One region of the Rhizobium sp. 01N447_2 genome, then DNA from elsewhere that is predicted to be linked to it. Evidence: predicted binding sites of a transcription regulator. Region 1 holds the regulator's gene; each other region holds the start of a gene.
The links. The regulator PhoB, encoded in region 1, activates phosphate uptake and scavenging genes when phosphate is short. The targets are predictions, from matches to a motif close to TGTCATNNANCTGTCAT.
Positions count from the first base shown of each region.

Region 2: AC1ECN_RS08365 (DUF1045 domain-containing protein) is a predicted target of PhoB. The motif match lies at 5,120-5,136, and genes of this name have one in related genera.
Region 3: phnF (phosphonate metabolism transcriptional regulator PhnF) is a predicted target of PhoB. The motif match lies at 1,182-1,198, and genes of this name have one in related genera.

Region 1 is NZ_JBFTQY010000019.1:64,000-74,209, forward strand. It holds gene pstC (phosphate ABC transporter permease subunit PstC) at 1-354, shown strand, start outside; gene pstA (phosphate ABC transporter permease PstA) at 351-1,673, shown strand; gene pstB (phosphate ABC transporter ATP-binding protein PstB) at 1,689-2,504, shown strand; gene phoU (phosphate signaling complex protein PhoU) at 2,549-3,262, shown strand; gene phoB (phosphate regulon transcriptional regulator PhoB) at 3,395-4,078, shown strand; gene AC1ECN_RS16280 (GcrA family cell cycle regulator) at 4,661-5,194, opposite strand; gene AC1ECN_RS16285 (aspartate aminotransferase family protein) at 5,615-6,814, shown strand; gene argF (ornithine carbamoyltransferase) at 6,857-7,771, shown strand; gene AC1ECN_RS16295 (Hsp33 family molecular chaperone) at 7,862-8,854, shown strand; gene apaG (Co2+/Mg2+ efflux protein ApaG) at 9,155-9,547, opposite strand; gene AC1ECN_RS16305 (O-succinylhomoserine sulfhydrylase) at 9,837-10,210, opposite strand, start outside.
Region 2 is NZ_JBFTQY010000010.1:73,034-82,503, reverse strand. It holds gene AC1ECN_RS08385 (DNA translocase FtsK) at 1-2,023, shown strand, start outside; gene AC1ECN_RS08380 (GrpB family protein) at 2,061-2,564, opposite strand; gene phnN (phosphonate metabolism protein/1,5-bisphosphokinase (PRPP-forming) PhnN) at 2,584-3,183, opposite strand; gene AC1ECN_RS08370 (alpha-D-ribose 1-methylphosphonate 5-triphosphate diphosphatase) at 3,180-4,319, opposite strand; gene AC1ECN_RS08365 (DUF1045 domain-containing protein) at 4,333-5,028, opposite strand; gene phnE (phosphonate ABC transporter, permease protein PhnE) at 5,169-6,512, opposite strand; gene phnE (phosphonate ABC transporter, permease protein PhnE) at 6,520-7,479, opposite strand; gene phnD (phosphonate ABC transporter substrate-binding protein) at 7,607-8,512, opposite strand; gene phnC (phosphonate ABC transporter ATP-binding protein) at 8,597-9,442, opposite strand.
Region 3 is NZ_JBFTQY010000010.1:66,488-72,584, forward strand. It holds gene AC1ECN_RS08300 (2,3-bisphosphoglycerate-dependent phosphoglycerate mutase) at 1-373, shown strand, start outside; gene phnF (phosphonate metabolism transcriptional regulator PhnF) at 413-1,150, opposite strand; gene phnG (phosphonate C-P lyase system protein PhnG) at 1,269-1,745, shown strand; gene phnH (phosphonate C-P lyase system protein PhnH) at 1,745-2,353, shown strand; gene AC1ECN_RS08320 (carbon-phosphorus lyase complex subunit) at 2,358-3,464, shown strand; gene AC1ECN_RS08325 (alpha-D-ribose 1-methylphosphonate 5-phosphate C-P-lyase PhnJ) at 3,461-4,336, shown strand; gene phnK (phosphonate C-P lyase system protein PhnK) at 4,333-5,109, shown strand; gene phnL (phosphonate C-P lyase system protein PhnL) at 5,136-5,843, shown strand; gene AC1ECN_RS08340 (DapH/DapD/GlmU-related protein) at 5,840-6,097, shown strand, end outside.

The sequences.
Region 1 (10,210 bases):
GACGGTTCGCTCGGTCTTGGTGCCACACGTTCTGAAACCATCAAGAAAGTGGTCTTGCCCGCAGCCCTTCCCGGCATCGTCGGCGCATTGCTGATGACGGCCTCGCGCGCCATCGGCGAAACCATGATCGTCGTGCTGGCCGCCGGTGTCGCCGCCCGCATTCAGGTCAATCCCTTCGAGCCGATGACGACGGTGACCGTCAAGATCGTCAACCAGCTGACCGGTGACCTCGAGTTCACCTCGCCGCAGACGCTGGTTGCCTTTGCCCTTGGCATCACGCTGTTTTGCATCACGCTTTGCCTCAATATCTATGCGCTCTACATCGTGCGCAAATACCGGGAGCAGTACGAATGACGGATATTGTTTCTCCCACAGCCGGCGTCACCGTTTCCAAGGCGCCCGTGCGCCGCGATATCGGCATCAAGCGCCGCTATGCCGCCGAGCGCCGGTTCCAGGCCTATGGCATCGCCGCCATCACCTTCGGTCTCGTCTTTCTCTTCATCCTGCTGTGGACGGTGATCGGCAAAGGCTATACCGCCTTCCAGCAGACGGCGGTCACCCTGCCGATCGAATTTTCCGAGAAGACGATCGATCCAAACAATAAGCGTGCGACCGACCCTTCGGTGTTGATCGCCGCCAACTATCCGGTTCTCCTGCGTGACGCGATCGTCAAGCAGCTGAACATCAATGCCTCGAGCCGTCCCGACGTGCGCGATGCATCCGCCATGCTGTCGAAGAGCGCGCCGATCCAGCTGCGCGATATGGTGATCGCCGATCCGTCGCTCATCGGCAAGACGGTCAACGTCACGGTGCTCGCCGACGCCAATGTCGACAGCGCCAGCAAGGGCCAGATTGACCTCTCGGTCGATGAGAAGAACCGCAAGGTCAACGACAAGCAGGTTGCCTGGATGAACGAGCTGAAGGCGAGCGGCGCTCTCCACAAGCAGTTCAACACCGGCCTCTTCGTCAACGGCAATTCCAGCCGTCCGGAGGCCGCAGGCCTGGGCGTCGCCCTGATCGGCTCGCTCTATCTGATGCTGATCGTCCTCGTGCTTGCTCTGCCGATCGGCGTCGCCGCCTCGATCTATCTCGAGGAGTTTGCGCCGAAGAACAAGCTGACGGATCTGATCGAGGTCAACATCAACAACCTCGCCGCGGTTCCTTCCATCGTCTACGGCCTGCTCGGTCTTTCCGTCTTCATCAACTTCATCGGCCTGCCGCGCTCGGCTTCGCTGGTCGGTGGTCTGGTGCTGACGCTGATGACCCTGCCGACGATCATCATCGCCACGCGTGCGGCTCTGCGCGCCGTGCCGCCGTCGATCCGCGCCGCAGCGCTCGGCCTCGGCGCTTCGAAGATGCAGATGGTGTTCCACCATGTTCTGCCGCTTGCCATGCCCGGCATCCTCACCGGCACGATCATCGGGCTGGCGCACGCGCTCGGCGAAACCGCGCCGCTGCTCCTCATCGGCATGGTCGCCTTCGTCGCCAACGCGCCGACGACACCGCTCGATCCCTCGACGGCTCTGCCCGTACAGGTCTATATGTGGGCCAACGAGGCCGAACGTGCCTTCGTTGAGCGTACTTCGGGTGCCATCATCGTCCTGCTCCTGTTCCTGATCGTCATGAACATGGGCGCCATCCTCTTGCGTCGTCGCTTCGAGCGCCGCTGGTAAACGGAGTTAAACATCATGAATATGTTGACGGAAGCTGCAGTTGAAAAGGCGCTGGATCGCAAGATGAGCAACGTCCCTTATAAGATGATCGGAAAGGAAGTCTCGGTTTACTACGGCGAGAAGCGCGCGCTTTTCGATGTGAACCTGAACGTCCGCGAAAACACGGTAACCGCCCTGATCGGCCCGTCCGGCTGCGGGAAGTCGACCTTCCTGCGGTGCCTCAACCGCATGAACGACACGATCGACGGCTGCCGCGTCACCGGCAAGATCACGCTTGATACCGACGATATCTATGATCCCGATATCGACGTCGTCGAGCTTCGCGCCCGGGTCGGCATGGTCTTCCAGAAGCCCAACCCGTTCCCGAAGACGATCTATGAAAACGTCTCCTACGGCCCGCGCATCCATGGCCTTGCCAAGTCGAAGGCCGACCTCGACCAGATCGTCGAGACCAGCCTGCAGCGCGCCGGCCTCTGGAACGAGGTCAAGGACCGCGTGCACGAGTCCGGCACCGGCCTGTCGGGCGGTCAGCAGCAGCGCCTCTGCATTGCGCGTGCCGTCGCCGTCAGCCCTGAAGTGATCCTGATGGACGAGCCCTGCTCGGCGCTCGACCCGATCGCCACCGCCAAGGTCGAGGAGTTGATCCACGAGCTGCGCGAGAACTACACGATCGTCATCGTCACCCACTCCATGCAGCAGGCCGCGCGCGTCTCGCAGCGCACCGCCATGTTCCACCTCGGCAATCTCGTCGAGGAGAACGACACCGACAAGATGTTCACCAATCCCGACGATCCGCGCACCCAGGACTACATCATGGGTCGCTTCGGCTGATTTTGGCGTCACCAAGCCTTTCCGTTATTCGAGGATAAAGCCCCATGGCATCGACACATATTTATTCTGCCTATGATGATGATCTGAAGTTCCTGTCCAGGCGGATTTCCGAAATGGGCGGCCTGGCCGAGCAGATGGTCGCCGAAGCCGTGCGGGCGCTGGTCAACGGCGATACCGCGCTGGCGCAGAAGGTCATCTCCGACGATGTGATCCTCGATCACGCCGAACGCGAAATCGGCGACAAGGCGATCGTCACCATCGCCCGCCGCCAGCCGATGGCCGCGGACCTGCGCGAAATCATGGGTTCGATCCGCATCGCCGCCGATCTCGAACGCGTCGGCGACCTTGGCAAGAACACCGCCAAGCGCGTCATCGCCGTCCAAAGCACCGGCGTTCCCCGCAAGCTCGCCCGCGGCCTCGAGCATCTGTCCGAGCTGGCGCTCGTCCAGCTCAAGGAAGTGCTCGATGTCTACACCAATCGTTCCGCCGACAAGGCGAATGCGATCCGCGAACGCGACAACGAGATCGACGCGATGTACACCTCGCTGTTCCGCGAGCTCCTGACCTACATGATGGAAGATCCGCGCAACATCACCAGCTGCACGCATCTTCTCTTCTGCGCCAAGAACATCGAGCGCATCGGCGACCACGCCACCAACATCGCCGAGACGATCTTTTACATGACGACAGGCGCGCAGCCGGAAGGCGACCGTCCGAAGGACGACAGCGCCAACACCGTCGGCGCGGTCACCGAATAACCGCCCACACCCGCCGCTTGCGTGCGCGCCCATCCGGGCGCGCAAGAGGTCGCAGCCAATTCTGATTTTGCGCAGGATGCATTGCTTAAATCACCCCCGGTTTAAGGATCATGCGCGAGGAGACCGACACGCATGATCCCGAGAGTTGCAGTTGTTGAAGACGAGGAAGCCCTCAGCGTGCTTCTTCGCTACAATCTCGAAGCGGAAGGCTTCGAGGTCGATACCATCCTTCGTGGCGACGAAGCCGAAATGCGACTTCAGGAGCGCACGCCCGATCTTCTCATCCTCGATTGGATGCTGCCTGGCGTCTCCGGCATCGAGCTCTGCCGGCGCCTGCGCATGCGGCCGGAAACCGAGCGCCTGCCGATCATCATGCTGACGGCGCGCGGCGAGGAGAGCGAGCGTGTCCGCGGATTGTCGACGGGCGCCGACGATTATGTCGTCAAGCCCTTCTCGACCCCCGAGCTCGTTGCCCGCGTCAAGGCGATGCTGCGCCGCGCCCGTCCCGAGGTGCTGTCGACGGTGCTGAAATGCGGTGACATCGAGCTCGACCGCGAGACCCATCGCGTCCATCGCAAGACCCGCGAAGTCCGCCTCGGCCCCACCGAATTCCGCCTGCTGGAATTCCTGATGTCGTCGCCAGGCCGGGTCTTCTCCCGCTCACAGCTTCTCGACGGCGTCTGGGGCCACGACATCTATGTCGACGAGCGCACCGTCGACGTCCATGTCGGCCGCCTGCGCAAGGCGCTGAATTTTTCCAACATGCAGGACGTCATCCGCACCGTCCGCGGCGCCGGTTATTCGATGGAAGCCTGAGGGCTTCCGTTCTGGTTGCTGACAAAGTCGCTCGTGCTAACGTCCTAACCTACCGGGGTCGAGCCACTCGTCTCGACCCGTCCTCCGGACCCCGTAGACGGGGCGAGGGGACGTGCTCTGCGAAAGGTTGGTGGGGACAGAGAGGGTTGCGGCACAATCTCTTCTCCCCTCGGGGAGAAGGTGCCGGCAGGCGGATGAGGGGGCCACACGGCACACTCTTTCCGTGATAACCTATCCCACATGCCGAACGGCTGCGCCCTGAACACGATCGAAACGACGCCAACGCGGTCGAAACCCGCATGGTGTTGTAAGAAAGACCGGCTTCCCTGGCCCCCCTCATCCGCCCTACGGGCACCTTCTCCCCGAGGGGAGAAGAGGGAATCGAGATGTTGCGGCATGTCACTTCGCCCCTTGAGAACCGAAGGAAAGGTCGAGACCCATGGCTCGACCCTGGTTGGTGGCGGCAGCCGGATGAGGGCAAGTCGGCGTTCTCAACGAACTGAACACCCAAGCGCTCCCATCCGCGCATAAAAAAACGGGCCACTCGGCCCGTTTTCTGCATTCTAACGATGGTCAGCCCGCTCAGCTGGCCCGCGCTGCCGCCCGGCGGCGTTCGTTCACCGGCTGGTAGGCAAGCTTCTGGTGATAGCTGCAATAGGGCGAATTGTCGGGGGATTCGCAGCCGCAGAAATGGAAGTCGTCCTTCAGCGGATCGCCGACCGGCCACTTGCAGGTGCGTTCGGTCAGTTCCGTCAGGCCGAGGCGGCGGGAAATCGGCACCACCACATTGCCTCTCGGCACGTATTCCATTTCCTCGATCGTTTCGATCTCGATCTCTTCCTTCAGCATCGTCGCGCCCTGCTGGCGGGTGACGGTGCGGGTGGTGATCCGAGAGGCGAAGTTCGGCGCGCGCGGCGCCGATGTATTGCGCTTCGGCGTTCGCGCCGCGGTGTTGGTGCCGCCGGCCTTGGCGCGGCCGGGAAGGCACAGCCGGTGCACTTTACCGATGACCGCGTTTCGGCTGACACCGCCAAGTTGTGCCGCGATCTGGCTCGCGCTCAGTCCTTCGGCCCAARGCTTCTTGAGTTTCTCGACCCGCTCGTCTGTCCAGTTCATGCCCTGTCTCCACCTTTTGCGTTGGTGATGGCAGAATCCCTCACCGTTGTCCCGGGAGCTCCGAAACAAGAAACGCTTGATCAATTTTGGTGACTAGTTCCGCCGCATGCAGTCTAGTAATTGATCTTTAACCTAGTGTGAGCCTGACTCCGTGACAAGAGTCGCATGAATCCGGATGAATCGAATTCGTAGTTTTCCCCAACTTGCTGTCCCTGCGTGGCATTTCTGCAATAATGCCTGTTGAAGACTGAAAATGCCGCTGTACACCTGTGCTGCATACGCTAAGGGCGCCGTTTTGTTGACATTGCAGCGCGAAAAGGAAATAGTGCCACTCGCCGCCGCAAGGCGGCATTTTTGATTTTTCGGGCCTGGTTTCCTTAGCCGGAGTCATTGCCCGGCAACTTTGATGGAGATCGCGCCATGGCTGAAGCCGCGCCGCTTTATGACACCTATTCTCGTGCCCCGCTGCGGTTCGAGCGAGGCGAGGGCGTATGGCTGATCACCGAAACTGGCGAGCGATATCTCGATTTCGGCGCCGGCGTCGCCGTCACGTCCGTCGGCCACAGCAATCCGCATGTGGTCGGCGCACTGAAGGAGCAGGCCGACAAGGTCTGGCACCTGTCGAACATCTACGAGATCCCCGGACAGGAGCGTCTGGCAAAACGCCTGACGGACGCCACCTTCGCCGACAAGGTGTTCTTCACCAACTCAGGCGCCGAGGCGCTCGAATGCGCGATCAAGACGGCGCGCCGCTATCAGTTTTCCAAGGGCCATCCCGAGCGCTTCCATATCATCACCTTCGAAGGCGCCTTCCACGGACGGACGCTGGCAACGATTGCCGCCGGCGGTCAGGAGAAATATCTCGAAGGCTTCGGCCCCAAGGCGCCGGGTTTCGATCAGGTGCCTTTCGGCGATATCGAAGCGGTCCGCGCCGCGATCACCGATGCCACGGCCGGCATCCTCATCGAGCCGGTGCAGGGCGAGGGCGGTGTCCGTCCTGCCACCACCGAATTCATGAAGGCGCTTCGCCAGCTCTGCGACGATAACGACCTGCTGTTGATCCTCGACGAGGTCCAGACGGGCGTCGGCCGCACCGGCAAGCTCTTCGCCCATGAATGGTCGGGCATCACCCCCGATATCATGGCTGTCGCCAAGGGCATCGGCGGCGGGTTCCCGCTCGGCGCCTGCCTTGCCACGTCAGAGGCCGCCTCCGGCATGAAGGCCGGCACGCATGGCTCGACCTATGGCGGCAATCCGCTTGCCATGGCCGTCGGCAGCGCCGTGCTCGACATCATCCTTGCCGATGGCTTCCTCCAGCATGTGCGCGACGTTGCACTGGTCTTCCGCCAGGGCCTCGCCTCGCTGAAGGATCGTTATCCCGATGTGATCGAGGACGTGCGCGGCGAAGGGCTTTTGCTCGGCATCAAGGCTGCCGTTCCCTCAGCCGAACTGCTGCAGGCGATCCGCGCCGCCCATCTGCTCGGCGTGCCTGCCGGCGACAATGTCATCCGCCTTCTTCCGCCGCTCGTGGTCACCGCCGAGGAAGCCCGCGAGGGCCTTGCCCGCGTCGAGCGCGCCGCCGAGAGCATTCGCGCCTCCAAGGTCAAGAAGACGGCTTGAAGAGTTTGCCGCCTTCGGGCGCAGCACAGGTAAGAAGACGATATGACACCTAAACATTTCCTCGATCTCTCGGCGGTCACATCAGCCGATCTCAGAACCATCATGAACGATGCGCTTTCCCGCAAGCAGGCCTTCAAGGCAGGCCAGGGCGACAAGCCGCTCGCCGGCAAGATGCTGGCGATGATCTTCGAGAAGCCCTCGACGCGCACCCGTGTCTCCTTCGACGTCGGCATGCGCCAGCTCGGCGGCGAAACGCTGTTCCTCTCCGGCACCGAGATGCAGCTCGGCCGCGCCGAGACGATCGGCGACACCGCCAAGGTGCTGTCGCGTTATGTCGATGCGATCATGATCCGCACCACCGAGCATTCGCGGCTGGTCGAGCTTGCCGAGCATGCGACCGTGCCTGTCATCAATGCGCTGACGGATGACACCCATCCCTGCCAGATCATGGCCGATATCATGACCTTCGAAGAGCACCGCGGCCCGATCAAGGGCAAGACCATCGCCTGGACCGGCGACGGCAACAATGTGCTGCATTCGCTGGTCGAGGGTGCCGCGCGTTTCGGCTACCGCATGAACATGGCCGTGCCCCTTGGCTCCGAGCCCAAGGATCACTATCTGAACTGGGCCCGCAATGAGGGCGCCGAAATCATGCTCTGCCATGATGCCGACCGTGCGGTCGCCGGCGTCGATTGCGTGGTGACCGATACCTGGGTCTCCATGAATCAGGAACATCGGGCCCGGGGTCACAATGTCTTCCAGCCTTATCAGGTCAACGCGGCCTTGATGGCGAAAGCCGGCAATGATGCATTGTTCATGCATTGCCTGCCCGCCCATCGCGGTGAGGAAGTGACGGACGAAGTGATCGACGGTCCGCAATCCGTGGTCTTCGATGAAGCGGAAAACCGTCTTCATGCGCAGAAGTCGATTCTTGCTTGGTGCCTGGGCGCGATCTGAACCATAATCGGACGTCGCGAGTCACAACTCGCGACCGCGTGAGCGAAGGGAACGCTGGCCCATCGCTCTGAAAACTAGGAGTGAAAAAGCATGGCAGAAGCTGCAGCCGCCCTCGGCCAGTTTGATTTCGCCGGCGATGACCATGTCGTCCCCTTCCAGGTGGAGGGGCTGGATGTGCGTGGCCGCGCCGTCCAGCTCGGCCCGATGCTCGATGCGATCCTCGAGCGCCATCATTATCCCGCGCCCGTTGCCCGGCTGCTTGCCGAAGTCGTCGTGCTGACGGTGCTGCTCGGCACCTCGCTGAAGTTCGACGGCAAGTTCACGGTGCAGACCAAGGGCGATGGCCCGGTCGATCTTCTCGTCGCCGATTTCTCGACGCCGGAAAATGTCCGCGCCTATGCCCGTTTCGATCAGGCGCTGCTCAACAAGGCGATCGAGTCAGGCGAGACCGAGCCGGAGCAACTGCTCGGCAAGGGCGTGCTCGCCTTCACCATCGACCAGGGCAAGTTCAGCCAGCCTTACCAGGGCATCGTTCCGCTCGACGGCACCACGCTGGAAGAAATTGCCGGCGTCTATTTCCGCCAGTCGGAACAGATCCCGACGCGCGTCCGCCTTGCCGCGGCCGAACTCTTCGACCGTGACGATGCGGGCAAGCCACGCCATCGCTGGCGGGCAGGCGGCCTCGTCGCCCAGTTCCTGCCGGAAGCGCCGGAGCGCATGCGCCAGCCGGATCTCCACGGCGGCGACGGCGACACCGGCAGCCGCCCGCATGGCGAGGACGACGCCTGGCTCGAAGCGCGTTCGCTGGTTGAGACCATCGACGCCGATGAACTGACCGATCCGCTGGTCGGCACCGAGCGGCTGCTGTTCCGCCTGTTCCACGAGCGCGGCGTGCGCGTTTACGAACCGCGTGCCGTCTTCGATCGCTGCAGCTGCTCGCGCGACAAGATCAAGGGCGTGCTCAAGGGCTTTTCGGCCGAGGAGATCGAGGCCAGCCAGGAAAACGGCGAAATCGCCGTCACCTGCGAATTCTGCTCGACCACCTACCGCTTCGAGCCGGCCGAGCTTCAGCCGGCTGAATAGTTGACACCACCGCTGTCCGGTTCGCGCCGATGGCTGCCCCTCACCCTAACCTTGCGGGGGTCGAGCCACTGGTCTCGACCCGTCCTGCGGACCCCCGTAAAACGGGGCGAGGGGACGTGCGCTACGAAAGGTTGGTGGGGAACGGAGAGGTCGCGACACGTCCCCTTCGCCCCGCAAAAGCGGGGAGAAGGTGCCGGCAGGCGGATGAGGGGCAGGCCTCGGCAATCCCCCAGGAGCCGGGCGTTGAGGACGTCTCAGGACCGTGGCGCCGACGGAATATGACGTCTCAATTGATGCGCCTCAATTAAGCACGCGCAGCAGCCCAGGCGAATCCAGCGAGAAGGCGGGGATGTCGACATCGAACATCTCGCCTTCGTCCGTTTCCATCTGGTAATGACCGAACATCAGTCCTGAGGGCGTGTCGAGCGGGCAGCCGGAGGAATATTCGTAGGTGTCGCCGGGGCTGAGCCGCGGCTGTTCGCCGACGACGCCGGGACCGGTGACCTCGTCAACCTGGCCGTTCTGGTCGGTGATGTTCCAGTAACGATTGACCAGCCGAACGGCTATGCCGGAATTGTTGCTGATGACAATCCGGTAACCCCAGACATAGCGGTCGTCGTCCGGATCGGATTGCTCCTCCAGATAGAACGGCTCGACGACAACTTCGATCTCTCTTGTGAGGGCGCGATACATGCCTTGCACCTTAGTCAAGATATCTTACCCGTATCTTATAAGAGGCCCTGTCCGTCAAGAAACGGAACAATTATCATCGCTGAAATGTCTATGATCCGAAGGGTTTTCGAACGTTAAGCCTAATTGTCAGTGTTAATTCCGTTTCGGAACGCCGCGGCGGGCAAACTTGTTCCCCCCGGTCTCACCCAGTGAGGTCCGGCACGGTCTCACCTTGGTGAGATCCGGCCTCACCTTGTGAGGTCCGGCACGGCCGAACCCCAAATGAGGTCCGGCCGCCTTTATCCCTAGATCAGGCCGAGACCTTGGCAAGCGCCTTCGCGAAATCCTCGATCAGGTCGTCGGTATCCTCGATGCCGGCCGAAAGGCGGACCGTACCCGGAGAAATGCCGAGTTCGGCGCGCGCCTCGTCCGTCAGGTTCTTGTGCGTGGTCGTCGCCGGATGGGTGATCAGGCTCTTGCTGTCGCCAAGATTGTTGGAGATCTTGACGATATCGAGCGCGTTCTGCAGCGCGAAGGCCGCATCCTTGCCGCCCTTCAGCTCGAACGCGACCAGCGTCGAGCCGCCGGTCATCTGCTTGGCGATGATATCGGCCTGCGGATGGTCCTTGCGGCCGGGATAGATCACCTTGGCGACCTTGCCTTGCTCGGCCAGGAAATCGGCGA
Region 2 (9,470 bases), on a different contig from region 1:
GCAGCAGTCACCTTTGCCTGACGTGCCGGGCGCGCCCGCCTTCCGCGCCAGCGCCGAGCTTTCCTCCATTTCGGATTTCGCCTTCTGGGAAGTCATGGCCTTCGAAGAGACGCCGGTTCGCGCGCCTTCCTTGATCTCGTTCCCGAAGACCGAGGCCTCGCCCGAATCGATCACGTCGCTGTTCCGGATCATGGAATGGCGCCCCGGCCGGCCGGCCCCTGCTCCCGTCACCTCCCGCGCGGTCCCGCAGCCCGCCGCGATCTCCGCAAAGGTTGCTGTGCGCCCTCCGGCCGCCCCGTCCCTGGAAAGGCCCAGGCGCATCGCTGTCGAGGCACCGGTCATGCCGGCACCTCAAGCGGCGCCAACCCCCCAGGTCGCGACAGCCCCTCAAATTGCATCAGCACCTCAGGCAGCACCAGCGCCGCAGCGCACCCCGCCTGTCGCCGCGGTTCTGCCGTCGCCGCGCCTGGCCGCGAGGCCCGAAAGGATCGACGCATCCGGCTATGAATTCCCGCCGCGCGCCCTGCTGCAGGAACCGCCGGAACGCCTCGGCGAGATCATGTCGCAAGAGACGCTGGAACAGAATGCCGGGCTTCTGGAAAGCGTGCTGGAGGATTTCGGCATCAAGGGCGAGATCATCCATGTCCGCCCCGGCCCTGTCGTCACCCTCTATGAATTCGAGCCGGCGCCGGGCGTGAAATCGTCGCGCGTCATCGGCCTTGCCGACGATATCGCCCGCTCGATGTCGGCGCTTTCGGCCCGTGTTGCCGTCGTCCCCGGCCGCAACGTCATCGGCATCGAATTGCCGAATGTGACACGTGAAACTGTCTATTTCCGCGAGATGATCGAAAGCCAGGATTTCGAGAAGAGCGGCTATAAGCTGGCGCTCGGCCTCGGCAAGACCATCGGCGGCGAGCCTGTCATTGCCGAACTCGCCAAGATGCCGCATCTGCTCGTCGCCGGCACCACCGGTTCCGGCAAGTCGGTCGCCATCAACACGATGATCCTGTCGCTGCTCTACCGCATGACGCCGGAACAGTGCCGCCTGATCATGGTCGACCCGAAGATGCTCGAACTGTCAGTCTATGACGGCATCCCGCATCTGCTGACGCCCGTCGTCACCGATCCGAAGAAGGCGGTCATGGCGCTGAAATGGGCCGTGCGCGAAATGGAGGAGCGCTATCGCAAGATGTCGCGCCTCGGTGTCCGCAACATCGACGGTTACAACGACCGCGTCGCCCAGGCCCGCGAAAAGGGCGAGACCATCCATGTCATGGTCCAGGTCGGCTTCGACAAGGGCACCGGCACTCCGATCGAGGAAAGCCAGGCGCTGGACCTGACGCCGATGCCCTATATCGTCGTCATCGTCGATGAGATGGCCGACCTGATGATGGTCGCCGGCAAGGACATCGAAGGCGCGATCCAGCGCCTCGCCCAGATGGCGCGAGCCGCCGGCATCCATCTGATCATGGCGACACAGCGTCCGTCCGTTGACGTCATCACCGGCACGATCAAGGCAAACTTCCCGACCCGCATCTCCTTCCAGGTGACCTCGAAGATCGACAGCCGCACCATTCTCGGCGAACAGGGTGCTGAACAACTGCTCGGTCAGGGAGATATGCTGCATATGCAGGGCGGCGGGCGGATTTCCCGTGTCCACGGTCCCTTCGTCTCCGATGTCGAGGTCGAAAAGGTCGTTGCCCATCTGAAAACCCAAGGCCGTCCCGAATATCTCGACACTGTCACCGCCGACGAGGAGGAAGAGACGGAAGAGGAAGAAGCCGGCGCCGTTTTCGACAAGAGCGCCATGGCCTCGGAGGATGGCAACGAGCTTTACGAACAGGCGGTCAAGGTCGTCATGCGCGACAAGAAATGCTCGACGTCCTACATCCAGCGCCGCCTCGGCATCGGCTATAACCGCGCCGCCTCGCTGGTGGAACGCATGGAGAAGGAAGGTCTGGTCGGTCCGGCCAATCACGTCGGCAAGCGCGAGATCGTATCGGGACGGGGCGATGGCGATTAATCGATAATGGCATGGAGTGCACTGCGCGCACTCCATTTCATGTCCTCAAGGCAGCCAGCCGAACCGTCTCGCTGACAAACGCGGTCTTTCCGCCGGTATAAAAATCCCAATCGCGGCTTGCCTCCGCAGCCAGCCTGCGTTTCAGATCGGCATAGGCCCTGGCCCTCTCGGGATGATCCCGGAGATAATCGCGAAACAGAATGCGCTCCCGATGCGCGCGATTATTGGGTCCGCAAAGATAGAGCTTGAAGCCATAAGCTTGATGATCGCGGGTGAAAGCCCATCGTTGCTCTCCAGTATCGCCGTGGAAGACGAAATCGGCCGCGCGCACCACCTCGATCGCCGCCGGCAGGAACGCGTCGGATATCATCACGGCATCGAGGTCGATCTTCGGCTTGGCCGCCAGGCCAGGCACCGAGGTGCTGCCGATATGATCGATCGAAAGCAGGCGGTCGCCGAGCAAGGCGGAGACCTCGGCGCTGATTTCGGCAAAGAGCCGCGGCCAGCAAGGATCGTAGTCGACCACCTTGATAGCACGCATGCCCTTCCTCTCGATCCGTTCAGTGCGTCTTGGTCAGCAACCCGTTTAGGATCTCGATCATCTTCTGCTCGGCCTCTTCGAGCGAGCCGCTATTGTCGAGCTCCACCACGTCGTATTCGCCGCGCACCGTCAGCGGTCCGCGGGCAAGCCGGGCCATGATATCTTCATGCGTCTCGCGGCCGCGCGCCTCCAGCCGACCGGCGAGCACTTCGGGGCGGGCGGTGACGTTGATGACTTTCAGACGCGGGAAGGCGGCCTGGAAGCGATGAAGCGCCGAGCGCGAGCCGTTGGCGACGACGACGTGGCCTTTCGACAGCGCTACCGAAACTTCGGCCGGAATGCCGTATTTCAGGCCGTGCGCTTCCCACCAGACGGCGAAGGAGCCTGATTGCTCCATGGCGGCAAAACCTTGGAGGGAGACGGAAAGATGATCTTCGCCGCCGGCGTCACGGTGACGGGTGATAACGCGGCGGACGAAATGCACATCGTCGCGGCCCTTGAAACGCCGGGCCGCGAGGTTCATCAGCGTGTCCTTGCCAGCGCCGCTCGGTCCGACGACGACGACCATGATGCCGCGCTCGGCTCCGGCTCCTGCGTGGGGTTCGTGCGACATCGTCATGCGACACGGCGTCCTTGGCGCCAGACCGAGCGTGTCACCGGCACGCCGTGCGAACGATGGACGCGAACGAGATCGGCGCGCAGTCCCGTTGCGATCCGGCCGCGATCATCGAGGCTGACGGTGCGGGCGGGTGTCGACGTCACCATGGCGATCGCCTTCGGCAGGCTGATGCTCTCGACCTCATCGGCGAGGATGAACGGCGCATGCAGTAGGCTGAGCGGCACGTAATCAGAGGAAAGCACATCGAGCACCCCCATTTCGGCAAGGTCGCGGGCGGCGATGTTGCCGGAATGGGATTTGCCGCGCACGATGTTCGGCGCGCCCATCAGCACGCTCATGCCATGTCCGTGCGATGCCCGAGCGGCGTCGAAGCTGGTCGGGAACTCGGCCAGGCGCACACCGTTGTCGATCGCCTCGTCGACATGCGAGAGCGTCGCATCGTCATGGCTTGCCACGGTGATGCCGCGCTCGGCGCAGACCTTGGCGATGGCGTTGCGGTGCGGCGTCGAATTGCGCGCCGATTCTGCCTGGCGCTTGGCGACGAAACGCGCAAAAGCCTCGTCGCTCAGGCCCCGCTTCTTCTGGTAGTAGAAGACATATTGATCCATCGTCTGGAACTGACGCTGGCCGGGTGCATGATCCATCAGCGAGACGAGCCGCACATGCCGGTCGTTTTCGAAGTCGGCGAAATGTTCGAGCACATTGTCGGCCGAGACCTCGCAGCGCAAATGAAGCAGGTGCTCGGCACGCAGCCTGCCTTCCTTCTCCGCCGACTGGATGGCATCGGCCATCTCGCGCATCTCGCCATGTTCGAAGCCGCCGTCCTCGTCCGCACCCATGCGCAGGCAGTCGAACACAGTGGTAATGCCTGAGGTGACGATCTGGGCGTCATGCGCCTGGATGGCGGCGGTCTTGTTCCAGCGAATGCCGGGGCGCGGCTGATAATGGCCTTCGAGATGATCGGTGTGCAGTTCGACAAGGCCTGGGATGACGTAGTCGCCTTCGAAATCTTCGCCGGCTACCGAGTTACCCCCGGAGATGTCGGCGATCTTCCCGTCGCGGATGAGGATCGAGCCTAAGAGGATGTCATCCTCGAGAACGATGCGGGCGTTGGAAAACACGGTCTCTTTGCTCATGTCGTCAAGTCTTTCAGCTTTTGGCGCCGGCAAGCGGCAGCCAGGAATGAATTTTGAACGGGGCACCGCGCGTCTCCTCGATGAAGACGGCAAGGCCGGAAATCGAAAGCGGTCGGCCGGTGAAATCGGCAAAACGCTCGGTCAGGATCGCTTTCATTACCTGAGCACGTGTCTCGGGCACCTGGCCGCTCAGCGTCATGTGAAAGCCGAAATCCTCCATGACGTAAGGATAACCCCAGCGCTGCAGATGGGTGCGCTGGCTGTCGCTGAGCTTCTCCGGGTTGCGCCGCGCCATATCGGCCTCGGAAAGCGCTGCCCGGAACGGTTCGAACGACCTTACCACCTTCGCGGCGAAATCCTGAAGAGGTTGATGAAGAGAACCGGGAACGAGAGCAAAAAAACGGCCGAGCTGGCCGAGCACGAGTTCAGGAATCTCGAAGGCTTGCGTGCGCTGGGCAAAATCCTCGGCAACGGCCATGAGATCTTTCTCGGTGACCGAGGAGGCGAGCGAAAAGGGCGCCTTGATCGTGGCGTGAAAGCCGTAGCGGCGGGGGTCAGCGGTCAGCTCGAATTGCTCTGCCGCACCCAGTTGCGCATATTCCGGTGCCGGATAGGTCTCGCCGGTGAAAGCATTGCGACCGAGCCAGAGCGAGGCCGCGCRGGTCAGGGGATCATCCTTCGGCGGCGAGAAATAGAGAGCGTAGCGCAAGGCTTTTGTCCTGGAGATCGTCCAAACGGGGAGGGCACTGTGCAGTGATTTGGCGGCGAACCGCAAGCAGGCTCCCGGCTAAAAGATTTCCGTGACAGAATGATGATGGCGTCGCGCCGCCACCGTCTTTGATCAATGGATCAGTGGATTTTCGTGCCCATCAGCCGGTGGCGCAACGCATTCGAGGCGGTGTCGAATATGAAGACAACGATCAGGATCAGAATGACCATGTAGGCGACGTTTTCCCAATTGGCGTTGGTGCGCATGGCCTCCCACAGTTTCAGGCCGATGCCGCCGGCGCCGACAGCGCCGATAATGGTCGCGCCGCGCACGTTCGATTCCCATTGGTAGAGCGTCTGGCTGACGAAGACGGGAACGATCTGCGGCATAATGCCGTAACGATGAACGAGCACGGTCTGAGCGCCTGTTGATTTGATGCCTTCCCGCGGCTTGTTGTCGATATTCTCGAGGCCTTCGGAATAGAGTTTGCCGAGCGTGCCGGTCTCGGTGAGGAAGATCGCACCGCTGCCGGCAAGCGGGCCAGGGCCGAAGGCGCGTGTCAGGAACAGCGCCCAGATCAGCATATCGACCGAGCGCAGAAAATCGAAGAAGCGCTTCAGGACCTGGTTCAGCAGGCGGTTCGGCGTGATGTTGCGGGCTGCCAGGAAGGCGAGCGGAAAGGCGGTAAGCGAGCCGAGCAGCGTTCCGAGGAACGCCATGACGATCGTCTGGAAAAGCTTGGTCCAGACGTCGCCGTGCTGCCATTCGCTGTTGTTCCAGATATCGTCGAAGGCGAGCGACAGGTTGGATTGGTCGGGCTTGATGCGCGGACCGGAGACGATGAGGCTGACGACCTCGCCGACCGGCTTGTCGAAGAAGGATGATTGCGTGTCGAAGATGAAATTCGCCCAGCCGATGAAACGTTTGCGCATCTTCACCCGGTCGACGGATATGCTGACATTGCCGGCAAAGCCGAGATCCGCCAGCACGTTGTCATCATAGACCGTCATCCAGCCGGGTACCGGTCCGACGACTTTCGGCGCACCGCCGAAAACGTCCACCGGGACGCTGACGCCATACGCGGTGACGATCGTCTCGCTCTTCGAGACGGTGACGGTGCGGCTGGTGCCGCTGATCGAAACGGTGATGCTGCCGTCGGGGTTGTTGACCAGCCAGTCCGGATTCGGATTGTCGCCGAGCGGCGAGAAACGCGGATAACGGATGTCGATCGAGCCGTCATCCTCGATGCGGAATTCCGGCTGAACGTCGTAGCTCACCCATTGGCTGAGATAGATGCCGACGCGCTCCCAATGGGCTTCGACGAAGAGCTTGGGCAGATCGAAGAACCAGACGGCATAGAGGCTGTAGAGCAGCGTCGCGATGAGGATCATCAGCCCGCCGAAACGCTGGCGGAACGACTGGTGGAAATATTCCGGATAGCGCGTTTCTATCTCGTGCATACGGTTTGCGTCGATCACCGTCATGGCGGCCTCAATGTTGCAGAAGGAAGGCGTGCTCGCCGACCAGGCGGCGGCGCAGCCATGCGGAGAACTGGTCGACGGCGACGATCGTCACGAACAGCAGAAGAACGAGCGCCACCGTCTTGGCGCCGAAGCCGCGCGAGATCGAAAGTTTCAGCTCCTCGCCGATGCCGCCGCCGCCGACGGCGCCGATAATGGTCGAGGCGCGCACGTTGATCTCAAGGCGCAGCAGCGCATAGGAGGTGAAATTCGGCAGCACTTGCGGCAGGGCGGCAAAGCGGACGCGCTCCCACCAGTTGGCGCCGACGGCTTTCATGCCCTCATGCGGCTTCATGTCGATATTCTCGGCCACTTCGTAGAAGAGTTTGCCGAGCGCACCGATCGTGTGCAGGGTGATGGCGATGATGGCGGCGACCGGCCCGATCGACAGGATCGCCGAAAACAGCCCGGCAATGACGATTTCCGGGAAGGCGCGCAGGAATTCCATCAGCCGCTTGGTGAAGATGCGCAACGGCCATGAATTCGTCAGGTTGCGCGCGGCAAAGAAGCTCAAGGGGACGGCAAAGACGAAGGCGATGATCGTCGAGATCAGCGCCACGTTGATCGTGACGATCATCAGCTCGAAATATTCGGGAATGTAGAAGGCGCCCCAGACATAGACGCGTCCCCTGTCGAAATTGAATTCCTCGCCGCCCTTGTCGTTGACGCTCGCTATGTCGAACAGCGCGCGCCAGACGTCGTGCCAATCCTTGGGGATGAGCCAGCTCAGGAAGTCGAAGAGATGCGGCAGGCGGTCGAAGAAATGGCCGGCATTGCTCTCATCGGCGAAGCGGACGGAGCTGACAAAAGCCGCAATCAGGATAACCAGGCCGAGAACGGTATAGAAGCGGCGCTTGGCCACCATCCGGTCCCAGGCGGTGCCGATCTCCTTGGCGCTCTGCATGTGCGGCTGTGTATCGGCAATAGTCATCAACGCCTCGCCTACTGCATAATTCAAAGTGCTTCAGCGTCCTTTGCGGCTCTCGAAAAGACGCGTGGTGCTGTCGTCACAAGATAAAGGGCGGCCGTTTCCGGCCGCCCTGCATTCAAAAGCCCGATCAGCCGCCGATGGCAGCTTTGCGGACGTCGACGACGGCGTTGTAGAAGTCGTGCTTGACGGGCGCGTAGCCCTTGTAGTCGCCGCCTTCGACAGCGGCGAAGCACTTGTGGTCCTTCTCCGGCAGAGCCGTGAAGAAGGCTGCAAGCTTCGTCTGCCACTCTTCGCCGAGAGCGTTGCGAACGACGAGCGGGCCGTTCGGGATCAGCGGCGAACGCCACACTTCGACCAGCTTGTTCGGATCGACGGCGCCCTTGTCGACTTCCTTGCGGAAGGTGCCGGAGGTGTAGCCGTCCTTGAAGTCGCCGATGCCCGAGCTGTCGTCGACGGCAATATCGACCTTGCCGTCATACGCAGCGAGAAGGTTGTTCTCGTGGCCGCCGTTGAACTGGGTCGAGGCGAAGAACTTGTCGTTCGGCATGCCCGTGTCCTTCGGGATCTGCGTCAGCGGAACGAGGTAGCCGGAGGTGGAATCCGGATCGGCATAGCCGAGCTTCTTGCCCTTGGCGTCCTTGATGGACTTGATGCCGGAGGACTTCAGAGCGAGGCCGATCGAGTAATAACCCGTCGAGCCGTCCTTCTGCTGCGTCGTCAGGATCGGCGTCACAGCCTTCGAATCCTTGATGTAGACGGCGGCATAGCCGGAGGCGCCGAGTTCGGCGAAGTCGAGCGTGCCACCGAGCAGGCCCTGGATCACGCCGTCATAGTCGGCGGCCGGGAAGAGCGAAACCTTCTCGAAGCCGAATTCCTGCTTCAGGTGGTCGGCAAGGCAGGCATAGTTGCGCAGGCGGTCGGTTTCGTTTTCGCCGCCGAGGATGCCGATGCGGAATTCCTTGAGGTCTGCAGCATGGGCAGCGCCGACGAGCGCGAAGAGCGCCGTTGCCGCAAAGAGTGCTTTCTTCAACATGTTCTCTCCTATTGACCGGTGTCCCCGGTCTTCCCGTTACAAAGAAGTGTGCCCTTGACGCGGGCGCTCGATCGCGGCTGCCTCTCAGAGGCCGGCCAGCGCCAGCGGTTGGGTGCCGGCGGATTGATTGTCTGCCCGCTCGGGGGCGATATTGATCGATGTCGAGGTCACCGTTTCGTCGATGCCGGCGCCGTCCTTGTCCGTCCCGTAGATTTCCTTCACCGCTTCGGCGGTCAGCTCCGAGGGCTTGCCGTCGAAGACGACGCGGCCGCCGGCCATGCCGACGATGCGCTCACAATAGTTGCGGGCGGTGTCGAGCGTGTGAAGGTTGGTGATGACGGTGATGCCCTCGCGCTCGTTGATGTCGCGCAGCGCATCCATGACGATCTTGGCGTTCAGCGGATCGAGAGAGGCGATCGGCTCGTCGGCAAGAACCATCTTCGGGTTCTGCATCAGCGCGCGGGCGATCGCCACGCGCTGCTGCTGGCCGCCGGAAAGCGTGCCGGCCGCCTGCAGCGCCGTCTGCTCGATGCCGAGGCGTTCGAGTGCCGCGATGGCATGCACGCGTTCCTCGCGGGTGAAGATGTTGAGGAGGCTCATAAGCGTCGAGCGATGATTGAGGCGGCCGAGCATGACATTGGTGAGAACGTCGAGGCGCGGTACCAGGTTGAACTGCTGGAAGATCATCGCGCAGTCGCGCTGCCAGTTGCGCAACGCCTGGCCGCGAAGCCCGGAGACCTCGACGCCGGCGAAATGAACGGAGCCGGAGCTCGGCTCCTGAAGGCGGTTGATCATGCGCAGCAGCGTCGACTTGCCGGCGCCGGAGCGGCCGATGACGCCGACCATCTGGCCCTGGGGAATGGCGAGCGTGACGGAATCGACGGCGAGCTTTTTTCCGAAACGACGTGTGACATTCTTCAGCTCGAACATCATGCTCTTCCCTTGCGATCCAGGCCTT
Region 3 (6,097 bases), on a different contig from region 1:
GCGCGACTACGGCGACCTCTCCGGCCTCAACAAGGACGATGCACGCGCCAAATGGGGCGAGGAACAGGTGCATATCTGGCGCCGCTCCTATGACGTGCCGCCTCCCGGCGGTGAAAGCCTGCGCGACACCGGCGCCCGCGTCTGGCCCTACTACCTCACCGAGATCCTGCCGCGCGTGCTCAGGGGCGAGAAGGTGCTGGTTGCCGCTCACGGCAATTCGCTGCGCTCGCTGGTGATGGTGCTCGACAAGCTGAGCAAAGAAGGCGTGCTCGCCCTCAACCTCGCGACCGGCGTGCCGATGGTCTACAAGCTGAAGGCGGATTCCACCGTCGCATCCAAGGAAGTGCTCGGCGACATGTCGGGCGCGCATTAATCTTGGCTGATCTTTCCCCGCTTCGGCGGGGAAAGGCGCTCAGTTCTCGATGGTGAACTGTACCCGGTCGGCCGCGAAGCGGCTGATCGAATATTGCACCGGCACACCCTCAAGGTCGGTATTCATCGCCTTGGCGATCAGCAGGATCGCGCCGGGGGTGAGTTCGAGGTCGGCCATATCGGCTGCACTCGCATGGGCGGCCGTCACTTCGGTCGTGGCGCGGACGTAATCTGGCAGGCCGAGTTCGGCGAAAGCCTTGGTGATCGATTCTTCCGTCCGGTAGGCCTGACCGATACCGGCAAAGCGCTTGGCGGGAAACCAGCTCGTCGCCCTTGAAACCGGCCGCTTGTCTGCCTGGCGCAATGTTTCCAGGCGGATCACCTCTTCTCCCGGTTTCAGGCCCAGCCAGCGGGCGATCTCGGCACTCGCTTCTTCCTTCGCCTCATCGAGCAGAAGGCCGCGCATTTCACGCGCCTGATCGCCGATGCCGGCAGTGAAGCGCGTGCGCCGCGTGATCGGAAAATTCAGCCGCTCCTTGCGCTCGATCAGCGTGCCGCGACCTTGTACCGCACGGACGATCCCCTCCTGCGCCAGTGCCGCCAGCGCACTGCGCACCGTATGCCGGTTGACGCCGAATTGCAGCGCCAGCATGGTTTCCGGCGGCACCATTCCCGTTTCGTCATAGGCGCCGCTGCTGATCGCCTCGCGAATCCGATCGGCGATCTGGCGCCAGAGCGCCACGCCGGTTTGCCTTTGCACCTGCTTCAATCCCGCCATTCCGCCCCTGCCCACCATTTCACGCCGCCGATGTCACACGCTTGTCACGACATCGATTTAGAGCTAAGTATATCTTGTATAGTTGTCTATATCAATAGACATTTAGAGGGAAGCGGCGATGATATCAGCAGACAGGACAGACGCTGCGTCACAGACGGCATCCGGGCGCAAACGCGCCGCCGATCTGCTGGCGCGCGCGGAGCGTAGCGAACTCTCAGCGGTCTTCGATGCGCTGCCGGAAAAGCCTGTGGCCCATCAGGTGCGCGGACCGGAGACCGGGCTGGTCATGGTGCGCGGACGCATCGGCGGCGGCGGCGCTCCCTTCAATCTGGGCGAAGTGACCGTGACGCGGGCGACGGTCCGGCTCGACACCGGCTCGGTCGGCCATGCACAGGCGCTCGGCACCGACCGCGAGAAGGCCAGGCTTGCGGCGATCTTCGACGCGCTCTGGCAGGAGGATGCGACGAAGGATTTCGTCGAACAGGCACTGCTTTTACCGATCGCCGAACGGATCGCCGATGCCGAACGCCGCAAGGCGGACGAGACGGCGGCAACCCGCGTCGATTTCTTCACCATGGTGCGGGGAGACAACTGATGGGCCTGAAGACAGAAGCTTTGACCGGCGGCTTTGCCGTCCCGGTCTTCCATGCCCAAAGCGTCTTCAAGATGCTGATGGACGGCATGGCCCGCCCCGGCACGATCCAGACCGTTCAGCCCGATGTCGCTCCGCCGGCACCGCTCGGCACCGCCGCCGGCACGATCGCGCTGACGCTTTGCGACCACGACACGCCCGTCTGGCTTTCCCAGGGACTGGCGAGATCCGCCGTGCCGGAGTGGCTCGGCTTCCATACTGGCGCGCCGCTGACGACCGAAAAGGCCGAGGCGCGCTTTGCCTTCACCGAGGCCGGCACCGCGCTTTCCTCGTTCGGCCTCTTTGCATCAGGCACGCAGGAATATCCCGATCGCTCGACGACCCTGATCATCGAGCTCGCCAATCTAGAGAGTGGCCGCAGGCTGGCGCTGATGGGTCCCGGCATCCAGAGCGTGACGGAGATCGCGCCTATCGGCCTGCCGGAGACCTTCCTGCGGCTCTGGACCGAGAACCGTGCGCTCTTTCCGCGCGGCGTCGACATCGTGCTGACATCGGGCAGGCGTTTCCTCTGCCTGCCGCGCACCACCAAGATCACAACAACGGAGATCTGAGCTCATGTATGTTGCCGTCAAGGGTGGCGAGGCTGCCATCGCCAATGCCCACCGCCTGCTCGCCGATCGCCGCCGCGGCGACCGTTCGCTACCGGCGATCGGCATCGAACAGATCGTGGCGCAGCTGGCGCTCGCCGTCGACCGCGTCATGGCCGAGGCTTCGCTTTTCGACCGCACGCTCGCGGCACTCGCCATCCGCCAATCGCGCGGTGACATGATCGAGGCGATCTTCCTGCTGCGTGCCTACCGCACAACGCTGCCGCGTTTCGGCTATTCGAAGCCGCTCGACACAGCTGATATGACGATCGAACGCCGCATCTCGGCGACCTACAAGGATCTGCCGGGCGGCCAGCTTCTTGGGCCCACCTTCGACTATACCCACCGCCTGCTCGATCCCTCGCTGCTTTCGGACGAAGCGGTGGAGACGCCCGCTCAGCGCGCCGCCGAGACCGGCCGCGTCATGCGCGTCTCGGAGATCCTCGGCGAGGAAGGTCTGATCGAGGCCGACGGCGACATGCCGGAAGATCACGAGATCGGCGACCTGACCCGCGAGCCGATGGAATTTCCGATGACCCGGGATCTGCGCCTGCAGGCGCTTGCCCGCGGCGACGAGGGCTTCCTGCTGGCGCTGGGTTATTCCACCCAGCGCGGCTACGGCCGCAACCACCCCTTCACCGGTGAAATCCGCATCGGCGACGTCGAGGTGGAGTTCGACGTGCCGGAACTCGGTTTCGCCGTCTCGCTCGGCACGATCCAGATCACTGAATGCCAGATGGTCAACCAGTTCAAGGGTTCGGCCAAGGCGCCGCCGCAATTCACCCGCGGCTACGGCCTGGTCTTCGGCCAGAGCGAGCGCAAGGCGATGGCGATGTCGCTGGTCGACCGGGCGCTTCGCGCCGAAGAGCTCGGCGAGGATATCACCGCGCCGGCACAGGATGAGGAATTCGTCATCTCGCACTCCGACAATGTCCAGGCGACGGGCTTCGTCGAGCATCTGAAGCTTCCGCATTATGTGGACTTCCAGGCCGAACTCGATCTCGTCCGCCGTATGCGCCGCGAATTCGAAGCCGCCCGCAACGGTGGCGAAGACATGAAGGAAGCCGCCGAATGACCGATCTGGCCAGCTACAACTTCGCCTATCTCGACGAACAGACCAAGCGGATGATCCGCCGCGCCATCCTGAAGGCAATTGCCATCCCCGGTTACCAGGTGCCCTTCGCCTCGCGCGAAATGCCGATGCCCTATGGCTGGGGCACCGGCGGCGTGCAGGTGACGGCCTCGATCATCGGACCGGACGACGTGCTGAAGGTCATCGACCAGGGCGCCGACGACACGACCAACGCCGTTTCCATCCGCGCCTTCTTCCAGAAGGTCGCCAATGTCGCGGTGACGACGCATACCAAGGATGCGACGATCATCCAGACGCGCCACCGCATTCCCGAAGAAAAGCTCGGGGTCGGGCAGGTGCTCGTCTACCAGGTGCCGATCCCCGAGCCGCTGCGCTTCCTCGAGCCGCGCGAGACCGAGACGCGCAAGATGCACGCTCTCGAAGAATACGGCCTCATGCACGTGAAGCTCTATGAGGATATCGCCCATAACGGCCGCATTTCGCGGACTTACGCCTATCCGGTGAGGGTCCACGGCCGCTATGTCATGGACCCGTCGCCGACGCCGAAATTCGACAATCCGAAGATGCATATGTCGGACGCGCTGCAGCTCTTCGGCGCCGGACGCGAGAAGCGCATCTATGCGGTTCCGCCCTATACCGACGTCGTCAGCCTGGATTTCGAAGACTATCCCTTCGATATCCAGCGTTTCGACAAACCCTGCGCCCTTTGCGGCGCCGAGGAAGTCTACCTCGACGAAGTGGTTCTCGACGACAAGGGCGGGCGCATGTTCGTCTGCTCCGACACCGATCATTGCGAAGACCGCCGCGCGCACGGGCATGCCGGCGAGATGCTGGCCCGGGAGGCTGCAGAATGAGCGATACTCCCCTTCTCAAAGTCCATGACGTTTCGAAATTCTACGGCAACCGCATCGGCTGCCGCGACGTCTCCTTCGAACTCTGGCCCGGCGAAGTGCTCGCCATCGTCGGTGAATCCGGCTCCGGCAAGACGACGTTGCTCAACTGCCTTTCCACCCGGCTGCTGCCGAGCACGGGCAGCGTCGAATATCACATGCGCGACGGCAGCTACCGCGACCTCTATCGTATGAACGAGGCCGAGCGGCGCTTCCTGATGCGCACCGACTGGGGCTTCGTGCACCAGAACCCGGCCGACGGCCTGCGCATGACGGTGTCGACCGGCGCCAATGTCGGCGAACGGCTGATGGCGATCGGCGACCGGCACTATGGAAAGATCCGCGCTTCGGCGATCGACTGGCTCGAACGCGTCGAGATCGACGCCGACCGCATCGACGACCAGCCGCGCGCCTTTTCCGGCGGCATGCGCCAGCGCCTGCAGATCGCCCGCAACCTCGTCACCGGCCCGCGGCTCGTCTTCATGGACGAGCCGACCGGCGGCCTCGACGTCTCGGTGCAGGCGCGCCTGCTCGACCTCGTGCGCGGCCTCGTCAACGATCTCGGCCTCTCGGCCATCATCGTCACCCACGATCTCGCCGTCGCCCGCCTGCTCTCGCACCGGATGATGGTGATGAAGGACGGCTACGTCATCGAACACGGGCTCACCGACCGCGTGCTCGACGACCCGCGCGAACCCTATACGCAGCTGCTCGTCTCCTCGATCCTGCAAGTCTGAGGCCCAAAACCAAGGAAGAAGAAATCATGGCAACGCCTCTCGTCGTTTCCGAAGTCTCGAAGAGCTTCACCATGCATCTGCGCGACGGCATCAAGTTGCCCGTCGTCTCCGATGTCGCCTTCTCGGTCGCATCGGGCGAATGCGTCGTTCTCGGTGGCCCGTCGGGCATCGGCAAGAGCTCGCTGCTCAAGATGATCTACGGCAATTATGCCGTCGACACCGGCCAGATCCTCATCCGCCACGACGGACGCATCGTCGATCTCGCCTCCACCGATCCGCGCACCGTGCTCAACGTCCGCCGCAATACGCTTGGCTATGTCAGCCAGTTCCTGCGCACCGTGCCGCGCGTCGCGGCGATCGATGTGGTTGCCGAACCACTGGTGGCACGCGGCGAGGACGCCGCCACGGCACAGGAAAAGGCGGGCGCCCTGCTGGCCAGGCTCAATCTGCCGGAAACGCTCTGGCAGCTCCCGCCCGCCACCTTCTCCGGCGGCGAGCAGCAACGCGTCAACATCGCGCGCGGCTTCATCACCGAGCATACGATCCTGCTTCTCGACGAACCCACAGCCTCGCTCGATGCCAGGAACCGTGCCGTCGTCGTCGGCATGATCGCGGAAAAGAAGAAGGCGGGTGTCGCCCTTCTCGGCATCTTCCACGACGAGGAAGTGCGCGAAGCCGTCGCCGACCGCATCCTCGACGTCCAGCAGTTCTCACCCAGAAAGATCGCTGCATGAGCCGCAAGCTGGGTATCGAGCCCTATTTTCATGAGACGGCATCCGTTAGCGATTCCACCTTCGGGCGCTATACGGAGGTCTCGGAACGCTGCCGCATCAGCGAGGCCGCGTTCGGCGACTATTCCTACATCATGCAGGATGGCTCCGTCTGGTGTGCGACGATCGGCAAGTTCGTCAATATCGCCGCCGCCGTGCGCATCAACGCCACCAACCATCCGACCTGGCGCGCGACACTGCATCATTTCACCTATCGC